Regions from separate parts of the Selenihalanaerobacter shriftii genome, predicted to be linked through region 2. Evidence: a T-box and tRNA genes for the amino acid it is inferred to sense, from the RefSeq annotation. Region 2 holds a T-box; the other holds one or more tRNA genes.
The links. The T-box of region 2 lies ahead of B5D41_RS07400 (valine--tRNA ligase). A T-box ahead of a tRNA ligase gene usually reads a tRNA of that ligase, here a tRNA-Val.
Positions count from the first base shown of each region.

Region 1: it has a tRNA-Val gene. The T-box ahead of B5D41_RS07400 (valine--tRNA ligase) is inferred to sense a tRNA for this amino acid. The anticodon was not compared.

Region 1 is NZ_FUWM01000015.1:57,711-74,019, forward strand. Features, by position in the region: gene purQ (phosphoribosylformylglycinamidine synthase subunit PurQ) at 1-33, shown strand, start outside; gene purL (phosphoribosylformylglycinamidine synthase subunit PurL) at 26-2,215, shown strand; gene purF (amidophosphoribosyltransferase) at 2,179-3,603, shown strand; gene purM (phosphoribosylformylglycinamidine cyclo-ligase) at 3,619-4,650, shown strand; gene purN (phosphoribosylglycinamide formyltransferase) at 4,670-5,281, shown strand; gene purH (bifunctional phosphoribosylaminoimidazolecarboxamide formyltransferase/IMP cyclohydrolase) at 5,304-6,872, shown strand; gene trpE (anthranilate synthase component I) at 7,174-8,670, shown strand; gene B5D41_RS09220 (anthranilate synthase component II) at 8,667-9,266, shown strand; gene ilvE (branched-chain-amino-acid transaminase) at 9,256-10,107, shown strand; tRNA gene B5D41_RS09230 (tRNA-Val) at 10,190-10,265, shown strand; tRNA gene B5D41_RS09235 (tRNA-Phe) at 10,321-10,396, shown strand; gene lgt (prolipoprotein diacylglyceryl transferase) at 10,489-11,235, opposite strand; gene B5D41_RS09245 (redox-sensing transcriptional repressor Rex) at 11,521-12,147, shown strand; gene B5D41_RS09250 ((2Fe-2S) ferredoxin domain-containing protein) at 12,473-12,832, shown strand; gene nuoE (NADH-quinone oxidoreductase subunit NuoE) at 12,850-13,296, shown strand; gene nuoF (NADH-quinone oxidoreductase subunit NuoF) at 13,315-14,976, shown strand; gene fdhF (formate dehydrogenase subunit alpha) at 14,973-16,309, shown strand, end outside.
Region 2 is NZ_FUWM01000011.1:48,213-64,521, reverse strand. Features, by position in the region: gene lon (endopeptidase La) at 1-1,215, shown strand, start outside; gene yihA (ribosome biogenesis GTP-binding protein YihA/YsxC) at 1,218-1,799, shown strand; gene B5D41_RS07440 (flavin reductase family protein) at 1,968-2,456, shown strand; gene B5D41_RS07435 (menaquinone biosynthesis decarboxylase) at 2,669-4,120, shown strand; gene B5D41_RS07430 (UbiA-like polyprenyltransferase) at 4,104-4,955, shown strand; gene mqnE (aminofutalosine synthase MqnE) at 5,030-6,127, shown strand; gene B5D41_RS07420 (menaquinone biosynthetic enzyme MqnA/MqnD family protein) at 6,127-6,975, shown strand; gene mqnC (cyclic dehypoxanthinyl futalosine synthase) at 6,962-8,041, shown strand; gene B5D41_RS07410 (amidohydrolase family protein) at 8,078-9,424, shown strand; gene B5D41_RS07405 (UbiX family flavin prenyltransferase) at 9,435-10,043, shown strand; T-box leader at 10,141-10,373, shown strand; gene B5D41_RS07400 (valine--tRNA ligase) at 10,419-13,067, shown strand; gene B5D41_RS07395 (Eco57I restriction-modification methylase domain-containing protein) at 13,193-16,309, shown strand, end outside.

The DNA.
Region 1 (16,309 bases), on a different contig from region 2:
GATGTAATTAAGAGAGGTGAGCAATGTGGCTAATAAACCGTGGGAGAATGAAGGATTAACAGCAACAGAATATGATATGATTGTTGATATTTTAGGTAGAGATCCTAATAAAACAGAATTAGGAATGTATGGAGTTATGTGGTCTGAGCATTGTAGTTATAAAAACTCAAAGGCTATTTTAAGAAATCTACCAACTGAAGGCGATAGAGTTTTACAAGGACCAGGAGAGAATGCAGGGATTATTGATATTGGAGATGAACAAGCAGTGTCCTTTAAAATAGAGAGTCATAATCATCCTTCAGCGATTGAACCTTATCAAGGAGCAGCTACTGGAGTTGGTGGGATTATTCGTGATATCTTCACCATGGGGGCTAGGCCGATAGCTTCTTTAAATTCTTTACGTTTTGGAGAATTAGATGATGATCGGGTTAAATTTTTATTTGAAGGAGTAGTGGAGGGGATTGCTGGTTATGGTAATTGTATTGGAATTCCGACGGTTGGAGGAGAAGTTTACTTTTCTGAAAGTTATCAAGAGAATCCCTTAGTTAATGCTATGTGTGTAGGAATTATGGATCATGAAGATATCTCAACTGGAACTGCTGAAGGTGTTGGTAATCCAGTTATGGTAGTAGGTGCTACTACTGGAAGAGATGGAATTCAAGGGGCTAGCTTTGCTTCCGATGAATTGACCGAAGACTCTGAGGAAGATCGCCCAGCAGTTCAGGTGGGAGATCCATTTATGGAGAAACTACTGTTGGAAGCCTGTTTAGAATTAATTAAAACCGGTGCATTAGTCGGTATTCAAGATATGGGAGCAGCTGGACTTACTGGTTCTTCATGTGAGATGGCTAGTCGTGGAGGAGCAGGAATAGAACTGGATATTGATCTAGTTCCTAAACGAGAGATAGGGATGAATTCCTATGAAGTGATGTTATCAGAATCTCAAGAAAGAATGTTAGTAGTGCCTAAAAAAGGGAAAGAAGATATTGTAGAAAAAATATTTGAAAAGTGGGATTTACATGCTGAAGTTATAGGAAAAGTAACAGATGATGGTATGTTAAGAATTTTAGATAAAGGTCAAATAGCTGCAGAAGTACCGGCGCGTTCATTGGCTGATGATGCTCCAGAATATCAAAGAGAATCAAAGCGACCTTCTTATTTAGATGAAGTGCAAGATTATGATTTAACTAATTTAACAGAAACTACCGATTATAATCAATCATTATTAGATGTTTTACAGTCTCCGAATATTGCTAGTAAAGAATGGGTATATCAACAGTATGATCATATGGTGCGAACTAATACTGTAGTCTTACCAGGTTCTGATGCAGCAGTCTTACGAGTGAAGGGAGCAAAGAAAGGCTTAGCAGTAACTACTGATTGTAATGGACGGTATTGTTATCTTGATCCGGAATTAGGAGGAGCTATTGCTGTAGCTGAAGCAGCTAGAAATATAGTCTGTGCTGGAGGCGAACCGATTGCAATTACAGACGGTTTAAACTTTGGGAATCCAATGAAACCAGAAATTTATTGGCAGTTTGAAAAATGTATTGAAGGAATTAGCGAAGCCTGTCTAAGTTTGGGAACACCTGTGACTGGTGGAAATGTAAGCTTTTATAATGAAAGCCCGGCTGGTGCTATTTATCCAACACCGATTATAGGTATGGTGGGCTTATTAGAGAATATTGAAGAAGCAACGACTTCCCATTTTAAAGATGAAGGTGATGTTATTCTATTATTAGGTGAAACCAAAGAAGAATTAGGCGGTAGTGAATATCTTAAAGTTATTCATGATTTAGAGACAGGTAAACTACCTGAATTAGATTTAGATTTAGAGAAGAAGGTGCAGAATACTTGTTTAGAAGCAATTAAAGCAGGAATAATTAAATCTGCTCATGATTGTGCAGATGGAGGATTAGCAGTAACTTTAGCTGAAAGCTGTATTTCTGGAGGATTAGGAGCTAGAATAGAAATTGATAATAATTTATCAAATAGTGGTTTGCTATTTTCTGAAACTCAGAGTAGGATTGTAATTTCTGTAGATGAAAAAGATGTAAACCAGGTTAAAGAGATAGCATTATCTAATAATATATCAGTAACTAAATTAGGAAAAGTTACTGGAGAAGAATTAATTATTAATGATCTAATTAATCTTAAAGTTAAGGGGATGAAGAGAGAATGGAAAGAGAGTATTCGTTCCAAAGTGAAGGCTTAATGGATAAAATGGAAGAAGAGTGTGGAGTCTTTGGTATTTTCTCTTCTGATAAAAAATCCAATGTAGGCCATTTAACATATTTAGGTCTACATGCTCTACAACACAGAGGACAAGAGAGTGCTGGAATCTGTGTAAATATAGATGGTAACTTTAAGATTCATAAAGATATGGGACTAGTAACTAATGTTTTTGATGAGGAAAAGCTACAGGAATTAAATGGAGAAGCAGCTATTGGTCATGTTCGTTATTCCACGACCGGTTCTAGTTTATTGGCTAATGCTCAGCCTTTATTAGTAAATTGTAATAAAGGTGACTTGGCTATTGCTCATAATGGTAATCTAGTAAATAGTTCTGAAATAAGATTTAATTTAGAGAATCAAGGTTCTATCTTCCACTCTACTCTTGACACTGAGGTAATTGCCCATTTAGTTGCTCGTTCTTTTAAAGATGATATTATAGAAGCATTTACTCACAGTTTACAACAGATAAAGGGAGCTTTTAGTCTAGTAGCTATGACTGATGATGGTTTAATAGCAGCTCGGGATCCTTATGGTTTTAGACCATTATCTATTGGGAAATCAGGAGATAGCTATATCGTTGCCTCAGAGACATGTGCCTTTGATATTATGGATGCAGAGTTAATTAGAGATGTTCAACCAGGAGAGATGGTAATTATTAACAAAGATGGCATTGAGAGTTTTCATTTTAGTGAAGAGAAACCTCATACCTTCTGTATTTTCGAATTTATTTATTTTGCTCGGCCGGATAGTATAATTGGCGGCCAGAATGTACATTTGGCTAGACGAGCAATGGGAAGGCAATTAGCTAGAGAGATGGAGGTAGAAGCAGATTTAGTAATTCCGGTACCAGGTTCAGGAATTCCTGCTGCTCTTGGATTTGCTGAGGAGTCAGGTATTCCTTATCAAAAGGGGATATTAAGAAATAGATATGTAGGGAGAACATTTATTCAACCTACTCAAGAAATAAGAGATTTAAAAGTAAGAATTAAATTAAATCCGATTAAAGAAATAATTAAGGATAAAAAAGTGATTATAATCGATGATTCTATTGTTAGAGGGACTACTAGTAGACAGGTTATTAGAATGGTTAAAAAGGCCGGCGCTAAAGAAGTGCATATGGCTATATCCTCTCCACCTGTAACTTATCCATGTTATTATGGATTAGATACATCTCGCAGACAAGAGTTAATCGCAGCTAAAAAAAGTATTGAAGAGATTGCTGGACATATAGGAGCTGATTCTTTACATTATTTAAGCCAAGAAGGACTATTAAACTCAATTAATGCTGAAGACTATGGCTATTGTACTTCTTGTTTTGATGGTGACTATCATATAAAGGTAGGAACAGGCAAGTTTGACCTAGAATAAAATGGAGGTGATAGGATGGGAGTATCTTATGAAGAGGCTGGAGTTAATATTGCTGCTGGAGAAGAAGCAGTAGATAAAATAACAAAAGATGTGGAATCAACCTTTGGGAAAGAGGTTTTGACCGGTTTAGGAAGTTTTGGGGCACTTTTTGCTCCTAATTTGAATGGTTATGAAGAGCCGATTTTGGTAGCCGGTACAGATGGAGTAGGAACTAAATTAAAAGTAGCTTTTATGATGGATAAACACGATACTATTGGAATAGATTTAGTAGCTATGTCCGTTAATGATATTATAGTGCAAGGTGCTAAGCCTTTATTTTTCTTAGATTATTTGGCAATTGATAATTTAATTCCTAAAAAGGCAGAAGAAATTGTAAAAGGAATTAGTAAAGGTTGCAAAGAAGCGGGAGCTGCTTTAATTGGGGGAGAAATGGCTGAGATGCCAGGATTTTATAATCAGAATGAGTATGATTTAGCTGGTTTCGCTGTAGGTGTCGTAGATAAGAAAAAATTAATTACAGGTCAAGAAATAAAGCCTGGTGATAAAGTAATCGGGTTATCTTCAAATGGCATTCATAGTAATGGCTACTCTTTAGCAAGAAAAGTATTATTTGATATGGCAGATTATGATGTAGATGCTGAAATTAAAGAGCTAGATAGAAAGCTAGGAGAGGAACTGTTACAACCGACTAAGATTTATGTAAAACCAATATTAGAATTAATGAAAGAATTTAATTTAAAAGGTATTGCTCATATTACCGGTGGTGGATTAATAGAGAATCTACCTAGAATTCTACCAACAGGAACTAAAGCAGTAATTGATTCAGAAGAATGGCCTACACCATCTATTTTTGATATAATTAAGGATAAAGGTAATATCGAAGCTAAAGAAATGTATCGAACTTTTAATATGGGAATAGGTATGGCGATTGTAGTTCCTAAAATGGATGCTGATAATATTTTAAATAAATTAGAAGATATAGGTGAAGATGCTTATTTAATCGGCGAGATACAAAAAGGTGATAAGAATGTTGATTTGAATTTGTAGGAGAAGAGAGGTGAATTAGATGGCTAAAAGACTGAGATTAGGGGTTTTAGTTTCCGGACGTGGAACTAATTTGCAGTCTATAATTAATAGTATTGAGGCAGATAGATTGAATGCTAAGATTGAAATTATAATTAGTGACAATCTTGATGCTAAGGCTTTAGAAAGAGCTAAAAAGCATGGAATAAAAGGAGTTTCTATAATCCCAGGTGATTTTAATAGTAAGCAAGAGTATGAAGAAAAGATGATTACAATATTAGAAGAGCATGGAGTAGAATTAGTAGCTATGGCAGGTTTTATAACAATTTTAAGTTCTCATTTTATAGAATATTATCGTAATCGTTTGATGAATATCCATCCGTCTTTATTACCAGCTTTTCCGGGGTTGGATGCACAACGCCAAGCATTTAAGCATGGAGTGAAAGTAACAGGCTGTACTGTTCATTTCGCTTATGAAGGGATGGACACCGGACCAATTATTCTACAAGAAGCAGTTCAAGTTTTAGAAGATGATACAGTAGCTAGTCTTTCTCGGCGAATATTAGCAGAGGAACATCAAATATATCCTAAAGCTATTCAACTTTTTGCTGATAGAAGATTAAAAGTTGAAGGAAGAAAAGTGGAGATTCTATAAAACTAAGTATAGAGGTGATAAGATGTCAAAAGTAAGATATGCCCTAATTAGCGTGTCAAATAAGGATGGAATAGTAGAATTTGCTGAGCAATTAGATGAGTTAGGTATTAATATTATTTCTACTGGAGGAACTGGCAGAAAGTTAAAAGAGGCAGGCATTGAAGTAATAGATATTACTAAAGTAACTAATTACCCAGAAATGATGGATGGTAGGGTAAAAACACTTCATCCCGCAGTACATGGTGGAATTTTAGCAGTTAGAGATAATAAAGAACATATGAAAGAGATTAAAGAGGAAGGCATTAAGCCTATAGAGTTAATTATAGTTAACTTGTATCCTTTTGCTGAAACTATTGCTAAAGATGATGTGGATTTTACTGAAGCAATTGAAAATATTGATATTGGTGGTCCAACTATGATTCGATCAGCTGCTAAGAACCATCAAGATGTAGGAGTAGTAGTTAATCCGAATGATTATAATAAGATTTTAGATGAATTGAAGAATAATGATCTAAGGTTAAATTCAGAAGTAAAATTAGAATTAGCTTATAAAGCTTTTAAGCATACTGCAGAGTATGATCACTTAATTCAAGACTATTTATCCGATTTTGTTGAAAAAGATTCAGGACTATCTCCTGTTATTAGAGAAAGGTATGAGAAAGTTGATGATTTAAGATATGGTGAAAATCCACATCAAAAAGCAGCTTTCTACTGTGAAACAGAGACTACAGAGCCTTCAATAACTACTGCTAAACAATTACATGGTAAATCCTTATCATTCAATAATATCAATGACACCAATGGTGCATTAGAATTGGTAAAGGAATTTACAGAAAGGCCAGCAGTAGCAGTAATTAAACATGCTAATCCATGTGGAATCGCTACAGCTGAAACATTGGCAAAAGCTTATGAAGAAGCATATGCAGGTGATCCTACTTCTGCTTATGGAAGCATTGTAGCCTTAAATAGAGAAGTAGATGAAACAACAGCCAAAGAAATAGCAGGACCTGAAAAGTTTGTAGAGGCTGTCATTGCTCCAAAATTTAGTGAAGAAGCATTAAAGGTATTAAAAGAACGATGGGAAAATGTACGGTTATTAGAAACAGGAGATTTATTTATAGATCAGAATACTAAAGAAAAAGATATGAAAAAAGTAGTTGGGGGATTATTGGTACAAGATAGAGATATAGTTCAACTTGATGAGTCAGAAGTCGAAGTAGTAACTGAAAGAGAGCCTACTGATCAAGAATTAAAAGATATGTTATTCAGTTGGAAAGTAGTTAAGCATGTAAAGTCTAACGCTATAGTAATGGCTAAAGATGAACAAGTTGTTGGAGTTGGAGCTGGACAGATGAGTCGAGTCGATGCCATGATTATTGCTGGACGTAAAGCTGGAGATAGAAAAGTGGAAGCAGTAGTAGCATCAGATGCTTTCTTTCCATTTAAAGATGCTATTGAAAGTGCAGCAGAAGCTGGAATTAAAGCTATTATTCAGCCAGGTGGTTCCATTAGAGATGAAGAAGTAATAGCAGCAGCAAATGAAAATAATATAGCTATGGTCTTCACTGGTAGAAGACATTTTAAACATTAATCTTTGCATAAGAGCTTGAGTATACTCAAGCTCTTATTTATATTTTAGCTTGTGAATAAAAGAACATTTGTTTGCAAAATGACTTAAGTTAGTGTATAATGATAAAAAATATATTTTTTAATAAAAGGTGACATTAATGGAGGATAGAGGGATGATTTTAGGGGGAAGCATTAGTTGTGCAAAAATATAGGGTTAAGATTAAAGGATTAGATAACTCTATTGAAGAATATAGAAGTGAGGTTAATTTTTAGACTTAAATTTAATTATTAGAAAATTAAAAAAACGAGAGGGTGTTAAGTAATTGTACTTTCCAACTAAAGAAGAGGCTGAAGCAATGGGGGAGAAAGGAAATATAATTCCTATTTATCGTAAGATTGCTTTAAATGATGAAACACCGATTTCTGTTATTGAAAAATTGGGAGGAGACGATAAAGAATTCTTTTTATTAGAGAGTGGAAAAGGACCTGAGAATATTGCCCGTTATTCTTTTTTAGGTTATCAACCATTTATGACTTTTAGAAGTAAAGGTAATCAAATTAATATTAAGAATGAAGAAGAAAGAATAGAGTTAACTGATGATCCTTTACAGAAATTAAGTGAACTCATGGATGAATACCAGCCGGTTAAAGTAGATGGATTACCTAAATTTTATGGTGGAGGGATTGGCTGTTTTAATTATGATGTGGGTCGTTTTTTTGAGGAATTACCTACAGATGCAGAAGATGATTTAGAATTACCAGAGATTTATTTTACTTTTACTGATACAGTAATTGTGTTTGATCATTTTGCTGACGAGTTATTAGTAATTGCTAATATGATGTTAGATGAGGGTGAAATAAATGAGTTATATGATCAAGCTGTAGAACGTATAGATTGGATTATTGATCAGTTAGAAGAGAATGAATATCAAGATGAAATTAAAGAGTTCACTGGTGATTTAGCATTTAATGAAGATGATTTAGATTATGAGGCTAGCTTTAGCAGGGAAGAGTTTGCTAATGCTGTACGAAAGGCTAAAGAATATATTAAAGCTGGGGATATTTTTCAGGTTAATTTATCAGTTAGAGTAGACACGCCTATAACAGAAGATCCTTTTACAGTTTATAAAGTATTACGCAAATTGAACCCATCACCATATATGGCTTATTTGAATTTTGGAGATTTACAGATTGTTAGTTCGTCTCCTGAATTATTAGTTCGTTCATTAGATGGAGTAGTAGAAACTAGACCAATTGCTGGTACTAGGCCACGAGGTAAGACTAAAAAAGAAACTCAAGCATTGGCTGATGAATTGATTAACCATCCAAAAGAGAGAGCGGAACATATTATGTTAGTCGATTTAGAAAGAAATGACTTAGGACGAGTTTCTGATTATGGAACAGTAGAAGTGGATGAATTGATGGTAATAGAAGAGTATTCTCATGTAATTCATATAGTTTCTAATGTAAGAGGGGAATTACATCAGGATAAGGATCGTTTTGATATTTTAAGAGCAGCATTTCCTGGAGGAACAATTACTGGTGCACCAAAAGTTAGAACGATGGAGATTATTGAGGAATTAGAGCCAGTTAGAAGGGGCCCATATACTGGTTCTATTGGATTTTTAGGTTTTGGTGAAGAAATGGAGTTAAATATAGTAATTAGAACAATGGTGATTAAGGATGGTAGAGCATATATACAAGCTGGAGCTGGAATAGTTGATGATTCGATTCCAGAAAAGGAGTATGAAGAGTCGTTAAAGAAAGCAGAAGCATTATTAAAAACGATTACTCTTGTAGAAAAAGGTGATATTAAATGATTCTAATGATAGATAACTATGATTCTTTTACGTATAACTTAGTTCAGTATTGTGGACAATTAGGTGCTGAAATGGTGGTTCATCGCAATGATAAAATTACTATTGAAGAGATAGAGGAGTTGTCTCCAGAGAAGATAATTATCTCCCCAGGGCCTTGTACTCCTTTAGAAGCGGGAATATCTAATGATGTGATTAGAAGGTTTAAAGGAGAGATCCCTATTCTTGGTATTTGTTTAGGGCACCAGTGTATTGGACATGTTTTTGGTGCGGAAATTGTTAGAGCTGAAAACTTAATGCATGGTAAGACATCAAAAGTTTATCATAATGAGGCAGGAATTTTTGAAGAGATTGAATCTCCATTTATAGCGACTAGGTATCATTCTTTAATTATTAAAAAAGAAACAATTCCAGATTCTTTTGAAATCACTGCTAAAACTAAGGCAGGAGAGATTATGGGTATAAAACATAAAGAATATGATATTGTAGGTTTGCAGTTTCATCCAGAATCTATTTTAACTAGAGCTGGTCATGATTTGCTGGCCAATTTTTTAGAATTACCAAAGCTAGATTGTAATGTGATCGATTATGCAGGTTAATATTAATAAAGAAATAATTCCACTAGAGGAGGCTAGAATTTCTCCTCTGGATCGTGGATATCTATATGGAGATGGGATTTTTGAGACTATGCGTTCTTATGGTTCCAAAGTATTTAAACTGAATGAGCATTTAGATAGATTATATTCATCTGCTCAAGCAATTCTAATGGAGATACCGTGGAGACAGGAAGAATTGGCTATAGAAATTAAAAGAACATTAGAGGCTAATGATTTAAGTGAAAGTGATGCTTATATTAGAATTAGCCTGTCTCGAGGTGAGGCTGGAATAGGAATTAATCCTGCTGATGCTAAGGAGCCAACGTTAATGATAATTACTAAGCCATTATCGCCACCTGATCCTAAACTTTATGAAAAAGGTTGGGAGGTAGTTACGGTTCCTACTCGTAGAAGCCAAATAGAAACAGTTAATCCGCGGATTAAATCTTGTAATTTTCTTAATAGTATTTTAGCTAAAGCAGAGGCTAAAATGGTTGGGGCAGATGATGGGATTATGTTAAATCAAAAAGGCTTTGTTACTGAAGGAACAGTTAGTAATCTTTTTTTGGTTAAAGATGGTATTTTAAAGACTCCACCTAAATCTGCTGGAATATTAGCTGGAATAACTAGAAAATTAGTAATTGAATTAGGCTTAGAATTGGAGTTGAAAGTTAAAGAAGAGAATCTAACTAGACATGATTTCTATACTGCAGATGAAGCATTTGCTACGGTGACTTCTGTAGAGATAATACCGATTGTCAAGATGGATAATAGGCTAATTGGAGACGGCAAACCAGGACCAATAACTAGGGAAATTTTTGATAATTTTCCTAGACCTAGATAGATGAAAATTATTTTTAAGAAAAAATATAAATTTTGTTGACAAGGAAATAATTTTATAGTATCATATATAAATGTAAGCGAGAGGGCGAATAGCTCAGTTGGGAGAGCACCTGCCTTACAAGCAGGGGGTCACAGGTTCAAGTCCTGTTTCGCCCACCATTTTATTTATGGATGAAAATCATGGAAAAGTAGAAATGTTAATTTTTATTAGTGTGGCGAGATAGCTCAGTCGGTAGAGCAGTGGATTGAAAATCCTCGTGTCCCCGGTTCGAATCCGGGTCTTGCCACCATTCTTATTTTGTAAATTATATAAAATTTACATAAAAAAACTGACCAATTATTGGTCAGTTTTTATTATTTATTATGAAATTATTGATACTTCTTAAGCTTTATTTCGCCGCCAATAGATCAATGAACCAGCACCGATAATTAATAATATACTAATCACTTGCGCAACACGTAGTGATCCTAGCATTAAGCTATCTGTTCTTAATCTTTCAATAAAGAACCTTCCAAGAGAGTAAGTCATAATATATGTTAAAAAAACTTCACCATTTTTAATATTATCTCTCTTTTTTAACCACATTAAGAATATAAAGACTGATAAGTCCCAAATTGATTCATATAGAAAGGTAGGGTGACGATAAGCACCATTGATATACATACCCCAAGGTAAATCAGTCTTATATCCATATGCTTCTTGGTTAATAAAATTACCCCAACGACCGATTGCTTGACCTAGAATTAAACTGGGAGCAGCTATATCTACAATTTTCCAGAATTTGATTCCTTTTATTTTAGTAAAGATGATAGCAGTTAGAGTAGCTCCAATTAAAGCACCATGAATAGCTAAACCACCCTCCCATACTGCTATTATATCTTGTATATTTTGACTATAGTAATCCCATTGGAAAATAACATAATAAGTTCTAGCACCAACAATTGATATTGGTATAGCAATGATGATAAGATCTAAGAAAGTATCAGGATTTAGATTTCTCCTTTTACTTTCTTTTAGTGCTATGATCAACCCTAAAAATATAGCGGAAGCCATAATTATTCCGTACCAATGTACAGATAGAGGGCCGATTTCAAAAGCTACTGGATCTATGTAATCAGGTTTAAGCATTAATACGCCTCCTTTAAGAACAGTTAACATTACTAATATAATAATATATATTATATTATATGTAAAGAGAAGGTTAGTATAATTAATAGAATAAAATAGTTTGCTGTAAGTTTGTGATAATATTAAATATAAATAATTTTTAGGTATTTTAAAAGGATTTTTATTATATTTATAGTAATATATTAAGTAAGGAATCACTTATTCTGTATTATTTTTCTAAGTTTATTGAATTTAGATTTTAGTAAAAAACATGGAAAGTATTTTAGAAGCGAAGGAGGAGAAAATGTGAAAGATGCAATGACACCTGCTACAACTATAGAGCGTTTGCCAATCTATTATCGTTGTTTGCAGAAATTAGACAGAATGGATGTAGATGTGATATCATCAAAGGATCTAGGAGAGAGAATAGGTATTCCTTCTACTCAAGTAAGAAAAGATTTATCATATTATGGAGAGTTTGGAAGAAGAGGTGTAGGTTATGAGGTGCCTGTTTTATTAAAGCATCTTAGAAAGATTTTAGGACTTGCTCAAGAATGGGAGATAGTATTAGTAGGGGCTGGTGACTTAGGCCATGCTTTAAGTAAATATGGCGGGTTTAAAAAATTAGGATTAAATATTAACCATGTATTGGATGTTGATTCAGATAAGGTAGGTAGTAAACTTGGTGATGTAGAGATTCAACATATAGATGAATTGGTCGATGTAGTTAAAGAAAATAATGTAGATATAGGGATTATTGCTGCTCCAGGAGATTATGCTCAAGAAATAGCGGATGAATTAGTTGGAGCTGGTGTAAAAGCTATTTGGAATTTCGCTCCTGCAAGAATTAAACTTCCGCCTGAAATAGAATTAAGAAATGAGGATTTATCAATCGGATTAATTAGTTTAGCTTATCATCTTTCTAGAAAATAATGTAGAATTCTATTTTTAATAAAATTCTTATGAATAATAAAGGAATTTTATTAAAAACAGATAATTAAAATAATATACCAAAATTAATTTTGGTATATTATTTTTTGTTTATTATATATTGATTAAATATAATAATATAATACAATGTAAATTAATATATTTAAATATAGTTTGATTTCGACAATTATTTTCAGAAAATTATATAAACTGAATGATAAATATTTAATTATAGGAATGATTTTCAAGATTATTTTGCATAACTGACATTATAAAACTCATATTTATCTAAGTAAAGCTATTACTTTTAGTTAGAGGAGGTGAATTGATGAAATCTTTAAAGGAATTAAATAAGATTAAAGAAGAAGTTAAAGAAAAGCAAGAGAAGATTAAAGAAAATGATATTAAGATTACTATTGCTATGGGTACATGCGGTATTGCTGCTGGAGCTAGAGAGGTATCAGAGGCTATTTTAGATGAATTAGAGACGAGAGATTTAGATAATGTAACAGTTGCTTATACAGGTTGTATTGGACTTTGTCACCATGAACCTTTAGTTAAAGTAGCAGCTCCAGATCAACCTGTCGTATTATATGGAAATCTAAATCCAGAAGCAGGACGCAAGATTATTGCCCAGCATATAGTTAATAATCGTATTGTTGATAAATTGGCTATTAATAAAGAATGAGTCAGGAGGTGAGAATTGTGGAGAAAGCTATTAAACAAATTACAGAAAATTTCGAATCTGAACGGACACCTTTAATTTCAGTTTTGCATAAAGTGCAGGCTAAATTAGGGTATTTAAGTGAAGAAGTATTGGAGTTAGTAGCTAAGAGCCTTAATTTACCGTTAAGTAAGGTATATGGAGTAGCAACTTTTTATACTTTATTGGATACGGAAGAAAAAGGTGATAATATAATTAGAGTCTGTGAAAGTGCTCCATGTCATATTAAAGGTTCTACTAATATTTTAGAGGAAGTTAAAGAAAAATTAGACATTAAAACGGGTGAAATAACAAAAGATAATAAGTTTAGTTTAGAATTAACTAGTTGTTTAGGAGTCTGTGGTGTTGCGCCTGCAATTATGATTAATGAGACGATTTATGGGAATTTGACAGCAAATAAATTAGATTCTATATTAGAGAAGTATTAAGTAGGAAGGAGGGATATAATGGCTTTTTATCGAAGTCATGTGCTAATCTGTAATGGTAAAGATTGTGTAGAAGAAGGGGCTAAAGAGGTAGAGAGAGCTTTAGTTAAAGAGTTAAAAAGATTGGAACTTGATAATGAAATAAAAGTTGTAGATACAGGTTGTTTAGGTCCGTGTGAAGCTGCACCAGTAATGGTTATTTATCCAGAAGGAGTTTATTATGGTAATGTACAAGTTGAAGATGTAGCTGAAATTGCTGAGGAACATCTATTAAAAGGTAGACGAGTTCAAAGGTTATTATATGAATCAGAAGAAGATGCTGAGATTATTACACCTTATCAACAAGAGGATGTATTCCCTGGTGAAATGAGAATTGTATTACGTAATTGTGGAGTCATTGATCCAGAAGATATTAAACAGTATATTGGACAAGATGGTTATAAATCATTAGGAACTGTCTTAACTGAATTAAGTCAAGAAGAAGTAATTAATATGGTAGATGAGTCGGGTCTTAGAGGGCGGGGAGGAGCTGGATTCCCTGCAGGTTTAAAGTGGAAGTTTACTAATCAAGCAGAAGGCGACGAGAAGTATGTGGTAGCTAATGCGGATGAAGGAGAACCAGGTACCTCTAAGGATCGTTTAATTATGGAAGGTGATCCTCATAGTTTATTAGAAGCTATGGCCATCGCTGGTTATGCTGTTGGAGCTAATACCGGTTATATTTATATTAGAGGTGAATATCAGCTAGCTGTTAGTAGGCTACAGACAGCTATTGAACAAGCAGAAGAAATGGGATTATTAGGAGAGAATATATTCGATTCCGGTTTTGATTTCAAGATTAAAATTAGAGAAGGAGCTGGAGCTTATGTTTGTGGAGAAGAAACTGCTTTGCTCCAGTCAATTGAAGGCGAAAGAGGAGAGCCACAGGTTAAACCTCCATACCCACCTAATGAAGGATTATGGGGTAAACCAACACTAATTAATAATGTAGAAACATTGGCTAATATCCCAGTTATTATGGAGAAAGGTGCTGAGTGGTTCAGTGAAATAGGAACTGAAAGTTGTACTGGAACTAAAGTCTTTACTGTAAGTGGAGATGTAGAAAAGGAAGGTTTAATTGAAGTTCCTATGGGTACTACTTTAAGAGAAATAGTAGAAGGCTTTGGTGGAGGTATTGCTAACGGTAAAGAGTTCAAAGTAGCTCAAACCGGTGGTACTTCTGGAGGATGTATTCCTAAAGATTTAATGGACACTCCTATGGATTATGATTCTTTAGCAGAAGTAGGAGCAACTTTAGGATCAGGAGCTTTATTGATTATGGATGAAACTCATTGTATTATAGATGTTGCTAAATGTTTTATGCATTTCTTTGAACATGAATCTTGTGGTAAGTGCTTGCCATGTAGAGAAGGTAATACTAGAATGTATGAAATCTTAGATAGAATCTCTAAAGGAGAAGGTGTTTTAGCAGACTTAAATAAGTTACAGGATTTAGCTGATGTAATGTCTAATTCTGCTCTTTGTGGTTTAGGTCAAGCAGCTCCAACTCCGATTATGACTACTTTGAATCATTTTAAAGATGAATATTTAGCTCACATTACAGCAAAAGTATGTCCTACGGAAGTCTGTAAAGATTTAACTGTAGAACAAGAAGAAGAGTATGAAAGGAGTGAGACTGCGTGAAGATAACTATTAATGGACAGCAGTTAGAAGCTACTGCTGGACAAACAATTTTACAAGCTGCTCAAGAATATGGAATTGATATTCCTAATTTATGTTATGATCCAGAATTAAAGATTGAAGGAGCTTGTAGAATGTGTTTAGTAGAAATAGAAGATTCAGAACAAATGGTTACAGCTTGTACGACAGAAGTTAGTGAAGATTTAGCAGTAAATACTGAATCAGAAAAAGTTATTAGAATGCGTAAGCTGTTATTAGAATTATTGTTAGCTAATCACGAACAAGAGTGTCTGACTTGCGATAAGGCAGGAGCTTGTAAGCTACAGAACTATGCTTATAAATATGATGTAGAAGAGAGTAGATTTAATGGTAAAATGAGAGAATATGAGGGTATAGTTGCTGATAATTCATTCTTTATTCGTGATAATGAGAAATGTATTCTTTGTCGAAAATGTGTTAATATCTGTGACCAGGTACAAAGGGAATCAGCTATTGGATTTGAAAATAGAGGTTTTGAAACTACAGTAAATACAGCTTTTGATCGTCCCTTAGAAGATGTTAACTGTCAGTTCTGTGGTATGTGTGTAAATGCCTGTCCAACTGGTGCTTTAATGGAAAAGGCTGCAATGGGTAAAGCTAGAAATTGGGAAGTAGATAAAGTTGAGACTACTTGTCCTTATTGTGGAGTTGGTTGTCAGCTAGAATTGAATGTGAAGGATGAAGAGATAGTTAAAGTAACTACTAATAGTGATAATGTTAATCGTGGTCAAACTTGTGTTAAAGGTAAATTCGGTTTAGACTTTGTTACCAATGATGATCGCTTAACTAAACCATTAATTAAAGAAGATGGTAAATTTAGAGAAGCCAGTTGGGACGAAGCTTTTGATACAGTAGCTAATAGGTTTGGAGAGATTAAAGATAAGTTCGGTGGAGAAGCTGCTGCTGGATTAAGTTCAGCTAAGTGTACTGATGAAGAGAACTATTTAATGCAGAAATTCATGCGGGCGGTGATGGGCACAAATACTGTAGACCATTGTGCTAGGTTATGACACTCCTCTACTGTGGCTGGTCTAGCCAAAAGTTTTGGTAGTGGAGCAATGACTAATTCTATTAATGAAATAGAAGGTGCTGATGCAATCTTTGTTACAGGATCAAATACTACAGAAGCTCATCCGGTGATTGCTTTAAGAGTCAAGAAGGCTCAAAAAGAAGGGGCTAAGTTAGTAGTGGCTGATCCAAGAAAGATAGACTTAGTTAAGTATGCCGATCTTTGGTTACAGCATAAACCAGGAACAGATGTTGCTTTATTAAATGGTTTAATGCATGTAATTATTAA
Region 2 (16,309 bases):
GCTATTGGTAGAGAATTTGTAAGACTATCTTTAGGAGGAGTTAAAGACGAAGCAGAAATTCGTGGACATCGTCGTACCTATGTAGGATCTAGACCTGGGCGGATTATTAATGCTATTCGTGATGCTGGGACTAATAATCCTTTATTCCTATTAGATGAGGTTGATAAGATCAGTAGTGATTTCCGTGGTGATCCAGCTTCAGCATTATTAGAGGTATTAGACCCTGAACAGAATGATGAATTTGCTGATCATTATTTAGAATTGCCTTTTGATTTATCAGATGTAATCTTTGTTACTACTGCTAATGTGAGCCATACGATTCCAAGACCTTTATTAGATAGAATGGAAGTCATTAGAATCCCTGGTTATACAGAAGAAGAAAAAGTAAAGATTGCTGAAAGACATCTTTTATCTAAGCAAATTGAGAATCATGGTTTGGATGAAGAACAGATCAATGTTTCTACAAATGCCATTAAATCTGTGATTCGTAATTATACTAGAGAAGCTGGTGTCAGAAATTTAGAAAGAAAATTAGCTAATATCTGTCGAAAGGTAGCTAAAGAAGTAGTCAAAGGAAAAGAAACGCTTAGTAGGGTTACTGTGCAGAATGTAGACAAGTACTTAGGTATAGAGAAGTTTAGTTACGGTGAGGCTAATGAAAAACCACAGGTAGGTGTAGCAACTGGATTAGCTTGGACTAAGACCGGAGGAGATATCTTAAAAATAGAAGTTTCTGTAGTTCCTGGTAAAGGGAAACTACTTTTAACTGGAAAATTGGGAGATGTAATGAAAGAGTCTGCTCAAGCTGCTTTAAGTTATGCTCGAAGTAAAGTAAAAGAATTCAATTTAGAAGAGGAATTTCATGAGAAGTATGATATACATGTTCATGTTCCAAAGGGAGCTATTCCTAAAGATGGGCCATCAGCAGGAATAACAATCGCTATGGCGATTATTTCAGCTTTATCTAAAGAAAAAGTAAATGAGAAGATAGCTATGACCGGAGAGATTACACTACGTGGTAGAGTATTACCAGTAGGTGGAATTAAAAGTAAGGTCTTAGCTGCTCATCGTGCTGGTGTTGAAAAAATAATTTTGTGTGAAGAGAATAAAAAGAATTTAGAAGATGTTCCTAAAAATATTAAAAAAGATTTAGAATTTAAACTAGTAGAGCACATGGATGAAGTAATTGCTACTGCTTTATTAAAGGAGGAGTAATTATGAATTTAAGTAATTCAGAGTATATTGCTAGTGCTGCTAAAAGAGAAGGTTATCCTCGACATGACTTGCCAGAGATTGCTTTAGCTGGCAAGTCTAATGTTGGGAAATCATCATTAATTAATAAAATAATAAATCGAAAGAATTTAGCTTTTACTAGCTCAAAACCTGGAAAGACACAGACACTAAATTTTTATCAAGTTGATAATACATTCTATTTTGTTGATCTGCCTGGATATGGATTTGCTCGAGTGCCTGATGAAGTAAAAGATGAATGGGCAACAATGATAGAAGGATATTTATTTAAACGAAGAAATTTAGAAGGCGTAATTTTAATTGTAGATGCTAGACATAAACCAACTGATGATGATTTAATGATGTATGAATGGCTATTACAGATGGAAGTACCACATTTAGTAGTAGGAACAAAAGTTGATAAGTTATCTAATAGTCAAAGGAAACCTAATCGTAAGAAGATATTTGAAAAATTACAATTAGAACCAGATACTCCATTCACTTACTTTTCTGCAAAAAGTAGTGGAGGCAAGAAAGATGTATTAAAATTTATTAATAATTTATTATAGTCATATCTGATTAGTGTCAATTCTGGTGATTTTGACATTGAGGTTTACACTAGTTATAATTATAATCAAGCAGTAATATTTGATATCTTTTAATATAGCTAACTTAATAAAGTTTTTATTGAGAAAATCGAAACACTCTAAGTACTAGTTGAAGAAAGGTGAGTTTTAGTGAAGAATAAGTATCCTATAGAAAGAATTAAAGAAATATTTCCATATTTCCCTGTAGTTTTAGCTACTATAGGCAATAATATTATTACTCTAGATTTTGTACAATTCTTTTCTTTTAACCCTCCAATTATTGGAATTGGGATATGTCCTGATAATTATTCACATGAATTGATTAAGGAGAGAAAAGAGTTTGTGGTTAATATACCAACAGTAGAGTTAGTAAATGAGGTTAAATTTTGTGGTAATAACTCTGGTAAGAATTTTGATAAATTTTTAGAAACTGGTTTAACATCTAAAAGGGCAGAAAAGGTTAATGGACAATTAATTGCAGAATGTCCAGTTAATATTGAATGTAAAGTAATTAAAGAGGATAGGATTGGTAACTGTGATTGGTTTTTTGGCGAAGTCAAAGAAGTACATGTAGCTAAAAATTATAAGTCTACTCATGCTTTACTATATAGCAATAATGAGTATCAAAAATTAAAATAATATTTAATAAACCCAAGTTTAGTACTTGGGTTTTTCCTATTTAAAAAGAGGATTTTTCTTATCAATGTAAAATATATTAATGTAGAGTAAGTTAAAGGAAATTATAGAAATGTTACTTATAATTCTAGAGTTATTCTCATTAACAAAGGATATAAATGTAATATTAATTGTAAAAAAACAGAACAAATAAAAAGAAAGAAGGTAGATAAAAGATGGCATATCAAGATCTAAGAGAATTCGTTGACTTATTAGAGCGCAAAGGATTATTAAAGCGAATTACAACTGAAGTAAGTTCTGATTTAGAAATAACTGAAATTACAGATCGAATTTCTAAAGAAGCAGGACCGGCTTTATTATTTGAAAATGTAAAAGGTTCAGATTTTCCAGTATTAATTAATACTTTTGGTTCTTATAAAAGAATGGAATTATCATTAGAAGTTAATGATCTAGATGATATTGGAGAACGAATTATGGAGGTATTAGAGTTTCCTGATCCTAAGAATCAAGGTTTTTTCAGTAAGTTAAAAGCTTTACCAAAATTAAAAGAACTTGCTGATTATTTTCCTAAGACTGTTAAAAAAGCTGCTTGTCAACAAGTAGTTAAGAAGAATCCTGATTTATCAGAATTGCCAATTTTAAAATGTTGGCCAGAAGATGGGGGCAAATTTATTACTTTACCATTGGTCTTTACTAAAGATCCAGAGAGTGGAATTCCTAATGCTGGGATGTATAGACTACATGTATATGATGAAAAGACTACTGGTATGCATTGGCATCTTCATAAAGATGGAGCGGACACTTATCGAACTCATGAATCTCAGGAGGAAAGAATGGAGGTTGCCGTTGCTTTAGGAGGAGATCCAGCTACTATCTATTCTGCAACAGCTCCTTTACCAAAACAGATTGGAGAGATGTTATTTGCAGGTTTTTTACGTCAAGAACCAGTAGATATGGTTAAATGTAAGACTGTAGATATTAAAGTGCCTGCTAATGCAGAAATAATTATTGAAGGATATGTTGATCCACAAGAAAGGCAAACTGAAGGTCCTTTTGGTGATCATACAGGATATTATTCTTTAGCTGATGAGTATCCGGTTTTCCATGTAACTTGTATTACACATAGAAAAGATGCTATTTATCCAACAACTATTGTTGGTAAACCACCTATGGAAGATTGTTATATGGCTAAAGCAACTGAAAGAATCTTTTTGCCATTATTAAAGCTACAACTACCAGAGGTAGTAGATATGAATCTGCCTTTAGAAGGAGTCTTTCATAATTGTGCTATTCTTTCTATTGATAAAAAATATCCTGGACATGCTCAAAAGGTAATGAATGCTATCTGGGGATTAGGTCAGATGATGTTTACTAAAATGGTAGTTATAGTTGATAAAGATGTGGATGTTCAGAATCTATCTGAAGTTGCCTGGAAGGTGTTTAATAATATAGATGCTGAACGAGATTTAACAGTTGTAAAAGGTCCTTTAGATATTTTAGATCATGCTTCACCTCGGCCTAATTATGGTTCTAAATTAGGCATTGATGCTACTAAGGCTTGGCCAGGAGAAGGACATACTAGAGAATGGCCTAATGAAATAGAAATGAGTTCTGATATTAAAGAGTTGGTAGATCGGAAATGGGAGGAATATGGCTTTGAAGATTAAACTAATCATGAAATTGATTAAATTTGAACATACTATTTTTGCTTTACCTTTTGCTTATATGGGTGCTATCTTAGCAGCGGAGGGGATTCCTAGCTGGAGTAAGGTTTTATGGATTACTTTAGCCATGGTTGGAGCACGGAGTGCAGCCATGGCTTGGAATCGTTTATTAGATTGGAAAGTAGATGCTGCTAATCCTAGAACTGAAAGTAGGGTTTTACCTCAAAATTTATTATCTAAGATTGAGGTTATTCTGTTTATTGTTTTTTCTTTAGCGTTATTATTAGTTGCTGCATGGCAGTTGAATCCTTTAGCATTTAAATTATCACCGTTAGCAGTCTTTTTATTAATCTTTTATTCGTATACCAAGAGATTTACTTGGCTTTGTCATTTGGTGTTAGGGTTTACCTTAGGCATGGCTCCTGTAGGAAGTTGGGTTGGGGTTACTGGTGAGATTTCATTGGCACCGATCTTAGTAGGGATAGCAGTAATGTTTTGGGTGGCAGGATTCGATATTATTTATGCTATACAAGATTTAGAATTCGATCGTGAACATGGTCTTTATTCTATCCCAGTTAAATTTGGATTGGAAAGATCATTACGAATTACAGTAGCATTCCATACAATTACGTTTTTGTTATTTGCATTTATTGGAAAATACCTAACCTTAGGTTGGTTATATGCTATAGGAATAGCAATTGTAGGGTTGCTTCTTTATAAGGAGAATACCTTGGTTAAATCAGATTTTGATAAAGTCAAATTTGCTTTCTTTAATATTAATAGTATAGTCAGTATTACTATCTTTATTTTTACTTTGGCTGATTATCTTTTTAAGTAGTATTAAGTGTGAGTGGTTAGTGTGAGTGTTAACTATCAAATAATTTGTACGACACTACAAAGGAGTGAATGAATATGGAAGAATTATTTATCGATTCAGAATTAGCTGATATTAAAGAGAAAGTATTAGCAGGAGAAAGATTGAATAGAGAAGATGGAATTAAATTGATGAAGAGTAATGACTTATTGACTATCGGCTATTTGGCTGATTATGTACGGAAGAGAAAATGCGGAGATGAAGTTTATTTCATAAATAATCGTCATATTAATCACACTAATGTCTGTGAAGTTCAATGTAAATTCTGTGCTTTTGGAAAAGAACCAGAAGAAGAAGATGCTTATACTATGAACTTAAAGGAAGTTGCTAAAGCAATAGATGAATCACCTGAAGGAATTTCAGAGCTGCATATTGTAGGGGGCTGTCATCATGATCTTCCATTAGAATATTTTGAGGATATGTTAAAGCTAGCTAAAGAGAAACGACCTGATACATATGTTCAAGGTTTTACTGCAGTTGAAATAGCTTATTTAGCCGAACAAGCAGAGCTTAATGTCAAAGAGACGTTAGAACGATTAAAAGCAGCAGGTTTAGATTCTATTCCTGGTGGGGGAGCAGAAGTATTTAGTCCTCGAGTTAGAGAGCAGGTCTGTGAGAATAAAATTAGCGGTGAAGAATGGTTATCAGTAATGGAGCAAGCACATAATTTAGGAATTAAAACTAATGCAACGATGTTATATGGCCATATTGAAACATCTGAAGAGCGAATTGATCACTTGATAAAATTAAGAGAACTTCAAGATAAGACAGGCGGTTTTTTAACATTTATTCCGTTAGCTTTCCATCCAGAAAATACTGAATTAGATGATATAACTCCAACTACTGGATATGATGACTTGAAAGTATTAGCTGTTGCGCGATTGATGTTAGATAACTTTGATCATATTAAAGCATTCTGGATTATGTTAGGCACTAAGTTAGCCCAAGTTTCATTAGGTTTTGGCGTAAATGATTTAGATGGAACTGTAGTTGAAGAGAAGATTACTCATGCTGCTGGAGCTGAGACAAGCCAAGGGTTAACCCGAACAGAAATAGTCAATATGATTAAGAAGGCTGGTCGAATTCCAGTTGAAAGAGATACTGTATATAATAGAGTTGGGAGAGTGAATAAATAATGGAAAAATTACAATTAGGGATTGTTGAGTATATTAATTGTTGGCCGGTACATTATGGTGTTGATTATAAAAAGATCGATATAAATGCTGATATTACTGCCGGACCACCAGCAGAATTAAATGAAATGTTCTTACGTGGCGAAATTGATATTACGCCGATATCAGCAATTGAATATGCTCGAAATTTTGATGATTGTTATATTCTACCGGATTTGGCCATTGCATCTGATGGTCCAGTGGGAAGTCTTTTTCTATTTAGTGAGCTAGAGATTGAAGAACTTAATGGTAAGGTAGTGGCTTTACCTAAAGATTCTCGGACTACAGTAGCATTACTTAAAATACTCTTAAAACGTTATTATCAAGTGGATGTTGAATATATTACTTGTGAACAAGATTTAGATCATATGTTAGATGTGGCGGATGCAGCCTTATTAATTGGTGATCCTGCTTTAGATGGATATGTGGAAAATCTTAATTCTAATTTAAATATAACTGACCTAGGAAGAGCTTGGAAGGGATTCACTGGATTGAAGATGGTTTATGCTATCTGGGTAATTAGAAAAGAATTTGCTGAAAAGAATCCTGAATTGGTTGATGAAATTAGTGATAAATTATTAAAATCTAAAAAGTTAGGTTTACAAGAATTTGAATTATTGGCTGATAGAGCTGCTAAAGAGATGGATATTCCTCGGGAAATAGCATTGAGATACTTTGAAAGTTTAAGATATGATTTTAATGAGAGTTATCAGGAAGGAGTAATGAAGTATTTTACTGACGCTTATGAGCTAGAATTAGTGGAAGAGAAACCTGAATTAAATATTTGGGGTGAAGGTAATGAAAGAGGTTAAAGAGATATTACTGAAAGCCCAAGCAGGTAAAAGAGTTACTCTAGATGAAGGAGTGAAGTTACTAGCCAGTAATGAATTACTCCCTATTGGAAAGGTAGCTAATCAAATTAGAGAAAGATTACATCCTGATAATAAAGTAACTTTTGCTATTGACCGTAATATCAATTATACAAATGTCTGTGAAGCAGAATGTGATTTTTGTGCTTTCTATCGTCAACAAGGGGATGAAGAATCTTATATTTTAGATCGAGATGAAATCTTTCGTAAGATTCAAGAGACTATAGATTTAGATGGAACGCAGATATTAATGCAGGGTGGTCTGCATCCTGAATTAACTTTAGAATATTATGTTGATCTTTTCAAAGCTATTAAAGAAAGATTTGATATTCATATTCACTCTTTATCACCACCGGAGATAATACATATCGCCAAACAGTCTGACTTATCTATTAAAGAGACTTTAGAAGAATTAAATGAAGCCGGTTTAGCCTCATTACCTGGAGGCGGTGCAGAAATTTTAGTGGATAAGGTACGAAAGAAGATTAGTCCTAATAAGATTAGTTCTAGTGAGTGGTTAGAGGTAATGCGAACTGCTCATGAAATAAGAATGAAGAGTACGGTCACTATGATGTTTGGAAATGTAGAGACTTTAGAAGATAGAATTGCACATTTAATTAAAGTTAGAGATTTACAAGATGAGACCGGTGGATTTACTGCTTTTATTCCTTGGACCTTCCAACCGAGTAATACCCAGTTAGAGGATGACCTAGAAGTGATGGGTGCTACTGGATTTGAATACTTAAAGATGGTAGCAGTATCTAGAATTGTATTAGATAATATTCCTAGCATTCAAGCTTCTTGGGTAACTCAAGGAGCAAAAATAGCTCAAATATCTTTAGATTTTGGGGTTAATGATTTCGGTAGTACCATGATTGAAGAAAATGTGGTAAAAGCAGCTGGGACATCTTATCGAGTACCATTAGAAAGAATAGTTGAACTAATTAAGGATACTGGTCGACAGCCGGTACAACGCGATACTTTATATAATGAGTTAAGAGAATTTTAAATAGAGATATCTTTAGATAAAATAAGGAGAGGTAATATGATTTTAACGGCTAAATGGGTATTACCCATAAGTGCTGAGCCTATAAGTCCAGGGGCAGTAGTAATTAATGATGAAGAGATTGAAGCTGTAGGTTTTAAAGAAGAAGTATTAGCTAATTATCCGAAAGAAGAAGTTCGAGATTTAGGTGAAGCTATCTTATTGCCTGGTTTAATTAATCTACATACTCATCTTGATTATACCATTTTGAGAGGAGAGAATGATAATCTACCTTTCTTACCTTGGATTAGTAATTTAGTTCAAAAGAGTAGAGCTTTAGAGTATGATGAAGTACTTCTTTCTGCTAAACTAGGTGCTTTAGAGCTGTTAGCAGCAGGAGTAACGACTATTGCTGATACGACAGCGACTGGTGCTTCCTTACAGGCGGCCTCTGAAATGAAATTGAGAGGTATTATTTATCAAGAGGTCTTTGGTATGGATGATGAGCAATTAGAGGCTAACTTATTAAATATCAAGAAGAGGTATAATGAATTAAAGGCTAAAGCAAGTAATAGATTGGAAGTAGGTTTATCACCACATGCTCCTTATTCTGTCTCTAGGAGATTATTACAAGAGGTGGCTGATGTTTCTCAAAGTGAAGATATTCCTCTCTGTATGCATGTAGCTGAAACAGAAGAAGAAATAGATTTTTTAATAGATGGGACAGGCCCGTTTGCTACTACTTATCGAGAAGCAGTAGGTTGGAGCAATATACATTGGGATCCTCCAGGAATTCCAGCAGTTAGATATTTAAATGATTTAGGAATCTTAAATGATAGATTTTTAGCTGTACATTTAGTACAGACCGATCCAGAGGAAATCGAAATACTAAATGAATTAGATGTTAAAGCGGCATACTGTCCAAAGAGTAATGCTAAGCTAGGCGCTGGAATAGCTGATTTATCAGCTATGTTAGATGCTGGAGTATTGGTTGGATTAGGAACAGATAGTGCAGCCAGCAATAATTCATTGGATTTATTTTCAGAAATGGAGTTTGGATTATTATTACAGAGAGCAAAAGATAGAGAAGCTAGTATTGTAACGGCTAAAGAGTTAGTCAAGATGACAACTATTAATGGGGCTAAAGCTTTAGGGTTAGAAGATAAGGTAGGGAGTTTAGAACCAGGAAAACAGGCAGACTTAACCGCAGTTAAGATTAGTAACTTTGCTAATCAACCGGTTTATAATCCTTATTCTGCTTTAGCTTATACAGCTTCTAGTAGAGATATAGCCTTTACTATGATTGGAGGAGAGGTTCTCTATGATCAAGGAGAATTTTTAGATGTTGCAAAAGAAGAGATGATATTTGAATTCAAGAACTTACAGCAGAAGATAATGGGATTATAATTAGGGGGCTATGGAATTGAAGAAATATGTAATTGGAATTACAGGAGCCAGTGGTAGTATATATGCTAAACGCCTCATAGAGGAGATAGCAGCTCAAGGACATAAAATTTATTTAATAATCAGCAAACCAGGCCGAAGAGTTTGGGGAGATGAGTTAGAAATAGAGTTAGGCGAGGAAAGAAGAGAGATTGCTGAGAATATTCGGCATAGTTTGGGTTATGATAAGGATGATGAAACTATTACTTATTTAGATAATGAGAATATTGGTGCTCCTACAGCTAGTGGTTCTTTTCAAACAGAGGGGATGGTAGTTGTTCCTTGTAGCATGTCTACTTTATCTGGAATAGCACATGGATTATCTTCAAATCTATTAGAGCGTTCAGCCGACGTTATTTTAAAGGAGAAACGGGAATTAATATTAGTTCCTAGGGAGACACCTTTAAATGCTATCCATTTAGAGAATATGTTAAAGTTAGCTAATTTAGGAGTAGATATTCTTCCTCCAATGCCGGGTTTTTATAATAAGCCAGAAAGTATAGATGATTTAATTAACTTTGTAGTAGGTAGAATTTTAGACCGATTAGGGATCGAGCATAATTTATATAAGAGATGGAGTTAATTGTTGTAGTTATTAGTTGACAAATGATTTAAATCATTATAAGATAATATAGGAAAGTATTAAATTAAAATATAAATAGTTTGATTACAAATTTTATTTAAAAGCTATGATGAAGAGTAGTAGATAATCTAAGCTTACAGAGAGGGAATTCCTAGGTTGAAAGTATTCCTAAGTACTTAATTATTGAAGTAGCTTCTGAGCTATTAGACTGAAAGTAAGTAGGTTTAATCGGTTGCTAGCCGTTATTTAGTCTTAAGTTAAGGTGTCTAAAAGTATATCTTTTAGAAACTAAGGTGGTACCGCGGGAGTAAACCTTCTTTCGTCCTTGTCATAGGATGGAGAGGGTTTTTTATGATTTTAAAGGAGGAGAAAATAATGAGTAAAGAAGGAATGGCAACAACTTATGATCCAGCTGCTGTCGAAGACAAATGGTATCAATATTGGATGGATAATGGATATTTTGAAGCAGACCTAAATCAAGATAATGAATCTTTTTCAATTGTAATGCCACCGCCAAATGTAACAGGTCAATTACATATAGGTCATGCTTTGGATAATACTTTACAGGATATTTTAACTCGTTGGAAACGAATGCAGGGATATACTACTCTGTGGATTCCAGGTACTGATCATGCTAGTATAGCTACAGAAGTTAAGGTAGTAAATAAGATGCGAGAAGAAGGATTAGAAAAAGATGATGTGGGCCGAGAAGGTTTTCTAGAAAAAGCGTGGGAATGGACGGATGAGTATGGTGGTCGTATTACAGACCAGTTAAAGAAAATAGGTACTTCCTGTGACTGGACTAGAGAGAGATTTACTTTGGATGAAGGTTGTTCAGAAGCGGTTAAAGAAGCCTTTATTCAATTATATAATAAAGATTTAATCTATAGAGGCGATTATATTATTAATTGGTGCCCTGATTGTGGAACTACTTTATCAGATATTGAGGTAGAACATCAAGATATTCCAGGACATTTTTATCACCTTAGATATCAGATTAAAGACAGTGATGATGAAATTATCGTTGCTACTACTCGACCTGAAACTATGTTAGGTGATACTGCCATTGCGGTTAATCCTAAAGATGAAAGGTATCAAGATTTAGTTGGGAAGAGAGTAATTGTACCGATAGTAGAAAGAGAGATTCCAGTAGTTGCTGATGATTATGTAGATTCAGAGTTTGGAACAGGATTAGTAAAGGTAACACCTGCTCATGATCCTAATGATTTTGAGATTGGTCAGCGTCATGATTTAGATGTGATTAAAGTAATCGATGATGTGGCCAAAATGACAGCAGAAGCTGGTAAGTATGAAGGAATGGATAGATATCAATGTCGTGAGGAGTTAGTGTCTGATTTAGAGGCAAATGATCAATTAGTTGAGGTAGAAGAGCATGATCATTCAGTAGGACATTGTTATCGTTGTGATACAGTAATTGAGCCGTTAGTTTCTAAGCAGTGGTTTGTTAAGATGGAACCATTAGCTAAGCCGGCTATTGAAGCAGTTAAGAATGGAGATACTAACTTTGTACCGGAGCGATTTACTAAAGTATATTTAAACTGGATGGAGAATATTAGAGATTGGTGTATCTCACGTCAATTGTGGTGGGGACATAGAATTCCAGTTTGGTACTGTCAAGACTGTGGAGAAGAGATCGTTGCTAGTGATGAGCCAACAAGTTGTTCAGAATGTGATAGTGAGAATTTAGAACAGGATGAAGATGTATTGGATACTTGGTTTAGCTCTGGGCTTTGGCCTTTTTCTACTATGGGATGGCCAGAAGAGACTGAGGAATTAGATCTTTATTATCCAACATCAGTATTGGTAACTGGTCGAGATATCATCTTCTTTTGGGTAGCAAGAATGATATTCTCAGCTCTTGAATTCATGGATGAACCACCTTTTGCTGATGTATATGTTCACGGATTAGTTAGAGATGGTCAAGGACGAAAGATGAGTAAGTCCTTAGGTAATGGTATTGACCCATTAGAATTTATTGATAAGTACGGAGCAGATACTCTTCGCTTTACTTTAATTACTGGAAATACTCCAGGGAATGATATGCGATTTAGACAAGAGAAAGTGGAAGCTAGTCGTAACTTTGCTAATAAGATTTGGAATGCTTCTAGATTTGTATTGATGAATTTAGAAGACTTTAATCCAGAAGATGTAGAGGAATTAAAGCTTACTTTAGCAGATAAATGGATAACTAGTAGAGTAAATCGCGTTGCTAAGAAGGTAACAGATGAATTAGATAATTATCAATTAGGGCAAGCTACTCAGACTCTTTATGACTTTATCTGGAATGAGTTCTGTGACTGGTATATAGAGTTAATTAAGCCACGTTTGTATCAAGAAGAGGATCAAGCAGCTAAAGAGACAGCTCAATATGTAGTTTGGTCAGTATTAGATCAGATTTTGCGATTATTACATCCATTCATGCCTTTTATTACCGAGGAAATATGGCAGAATCTACCTAATGATGGAGAAACTATTATGCTTGCTAAATGGCCAGAAGGTAAAGAAGAAAAGCTTGATGATGAAGCAGAAGAAAAGATGGATGTAATTATGAATATCATTAGATCTATTCGAAATATCAGAAATGAGATGAAAGTAAATCCAGGCAAAAAAGTTATTGCCATCTTACAACCAGAGAGTTCTGATAAAGAAGATATAGTAAGTGTTGGGCAAGATTATATTATTAATTTAGCTAATATATCTGATTTAAGAATAGATAAAGAATTAGCTGAAAAACCTGAGAATGCTTCTACAGCTATTACTGATGGAGTAGAAGTAATCCTGCCATTAGAAGGAATGGTAGATATAGATAAAGAGATTGAAAGATTAGAAGATGAAGTAGAAGAAGCAGAGTTTGAAATTAAACGAGCAGAAGGTAAGTTAGGAAATGAAGGATTTGTTAATAATGCTCCAGATAAGTTAGTAGAAGAAGAGAAAGAGAAGGTCAAAGAGTATAAAGCTAAGAAGGAACAGTTAAAAGAGCGACTAGAGATGTTAAAATCATAATTGCTTAAGTTTAGAGGGCTAATATCCAATTGGGTATTAGCTCTCTTTTTGTATTTTGAAGGAAATTTATTCTAATTATAGAAATATAGCATAGGTGGTAAATGTAGAATTAGGAGGCAATAGTAATGGATAATTTATTTAATAAAAAAGTTTTAAAAGCACATTTGAATAAACATTCTATACTTAATTATAAGACGAAGATAGATACTATCAAAAGTTGGAAACGAAATTTAAAATCTATAATTGGGGCTAATGAGGAAAGGTTACAGGCTTCTTTTTTAAAAGGAATTTTTGGAATTGTTTTAGGTTATAAGGATATGACGGAAGCGGGTGAAGAAGGCGAGTATACATTACAGATTGAGCCGTCAACTGAAGTTGATGCTACAAAGCCGGATGGGAGCTTAGGATTTTATTATCAAGATGAAGAGAGTAAAACAGAGGCAGTAATTGAACTAAAAGGTCCTAAAGTTAGTTTAGATAAGAAACAGAAACGGTCTGGGAAACATTATGGAACACCGGTAGAACAGGCTTTTAGTTATGCCAGTAAGTATGATGGTTGTAAATGGGTTATTGTTTCTAATATGATAGAGATTAGATTATATTCAGTAATTCGGGGACAAGGATATTATGAAGAGTTTCGTATTGAGGAATTAGACTTAGAGGATAACTTTAAGAAGTTTCATTTATTATTATCTAGAAAGAATTTAATTAATAAACAAGATAAGAGCAATACCTTAAGATTAAGTGAACAGACTCAGAAAAAAGAGGAAGATATCTCTATAAAATTCTATAACCTTTATAAGCAGACAAGAGTTGAATTATTTGAACATCTTAAAGTTAATAATCCTAATTATGATGAAGAATTATTATTAGAAAAGGCTCAAAAGTTTTTAGACCGAATTATCTTTATCTGTTTCTGTGAAGATTTGGGTTTATTACCTGCGGAAATACTCCATCAAGCTATTGAGAGTGGTAAGAGTTCATATAGTTTTAGTGAAGTAACAATTTGGCAAGAGATAAAAGGAATCTTTAGGGCTATAGATAAAGGTAGTGAACCTCATAATATTAATGCCTATAATGGTGGCTTGTTTAAAGCAGATGAGGTATTAGATAATTTAATAATTAAAAACGATTTTTTCGATGTTATAGATAAAATATCAGCTTATGATTTTGATAGTGAACTGGATGTTAATATTTTAGGTCATGTTTTTGAGCAGTCTATTTCGGATATTGAAGAGATTAAGGCAGATATTGAGAATGATGAATATAATGAAAAGGAATCGAAGCGTAAAAAAGATGGAATTTATTATACTCCAGAATATATAACTAAGTATATTGTTGAAAATTCAGTTGGAAAGTGTCTTGAAGATATACGGAAGGAATTGGGAGAAGAAGAATTACCAGATATAGAAGAGGCTGCTACCCCTCAGGTAGAAGGTAAGTATAAAAAGCAACATCTGGAGTTTTACAAAGAATATGAAGAACGGTTAAAGAAGATCAAAGTACTAGACCCAGCTTGTGGATCAGGAGCATTTTTAAATCAAGCATTTGATTTTCTATTAAAAGAATATCAATGGATTCATAGGCAGATTGACTTAATTCAGGAAGGACAACGCAGTATTTTTGGCCTAGAATCATTACAAAAAGAGATTTTAAAGAATAATATCTATGGAGTCGATATTAATGAATCATCAGTAGAGATTACTAAATTATCTCTGTGGTTAAAAACTGCTAATAAGAATAAACCATTAACTAATCTTGATGATAATATTAAATGTGGTAATTCGTTAATTGATGATCCAGAAGTAGCTGGAGATAAAGCATTCAAGTGGAAAGAAGAGTTTTCTGAGATTATGGCTGATGGTGGTTTTGATGTAGTAATTGGAAATCCACCATATGTTGTATTATCTCCTCATGAATTGAGAGAATTTCAAATGTCAAAAGGTAATTTTAATACTTATACTGCTTTCGCTGAATTAGCAACAGAAATCATAAATTATAATGGGAAAATATCTTTTATAATACCTATAACTTGGCTTGCTGGTGAGAAATATTATGATTTTAGATATGAATTATTATCTAAATATAATATATTAGAGATAATTCAATTACCTTATGATAGATTCAATGCTTATGTTGATACACTTATCTTATCTTTTGAAAAGGCAGATAATATAAGTCCAATAGTGAAAACATATAAATTTCCTATTCATGAAAGACAAAATCAAATTAATATAGATGATTTTCAAAAAATCAATAAAAAGTTTTGGGAAAACAATGAAGGGAAAGTTATTTTCTTAGAAAAGGACGTTATTAATATTAAAATTAAATATAATAATACTGAATCTGTTAATCTTAAAGAAATAGCTACAGTTAACCGAGGAACTTTACCACCTAAAGAATATATGATTGCAGATAAAAATGAAGATAGTACAATTAGATGGTTTGATGGTCAAATATATCGTTACCTTCAAACTGAAAATGCTAAAAAGATATTTGTAGACCATACAAAACTTAAAGAAAATAAGCCATTAGAATTATTTAATACAGATAAAATCTTTGGTAGACAATTAGTAAGTCGTCAATTTAGATTAATGTTTACTTATGTTGATTCTTCTTTTGCGTTTAAAAAGAATCTTTATGCTATTTGTTTAGAGGATGAGAATTATTTAAATAAGTATTTATTAGCAATTTTAAATTCAAAATTATATTCGTATATACAAATTAAAACTAATCCATCATTACAAAGAGATGATTTTCCGTCATTTAGCTTAAATGATTTTAGAAATTTTAAAATTCCTAAAATTAGTAAAGAAAAACAACAACCATTTATCAAAAAAGCTGATTTTATGATTGAAGGCAATAAAAAACTAGCTCAACTTAGACAAACTAATTTCATTGATCTAATCAACAAATATACTTCTAAAGCTGGTCCACAATTAACTGATATAGTAGAAGAAGGTGGTTTTTACAATAAAATATATTCTGGTCGGGCGCGAAAAGTTAGAGAGATGACAGTTAATATTAATGATACTATTTTAACTATCTATGCAGATAAATCGAGTAGTGGTAAATATGAACTAATGAAATTTGAAGTTAAGGATAAATATAAACGCCAATATATTAAGTATTATCTAGAAAAATTTACGGAGAAGCAGTTAGAAGAAGCAGATAATTTCAGTGGAGGTTTGGTTAAGAAGGTGTTGCAGGTTGAATTGCCTGATTACAATAAATACCAAGTA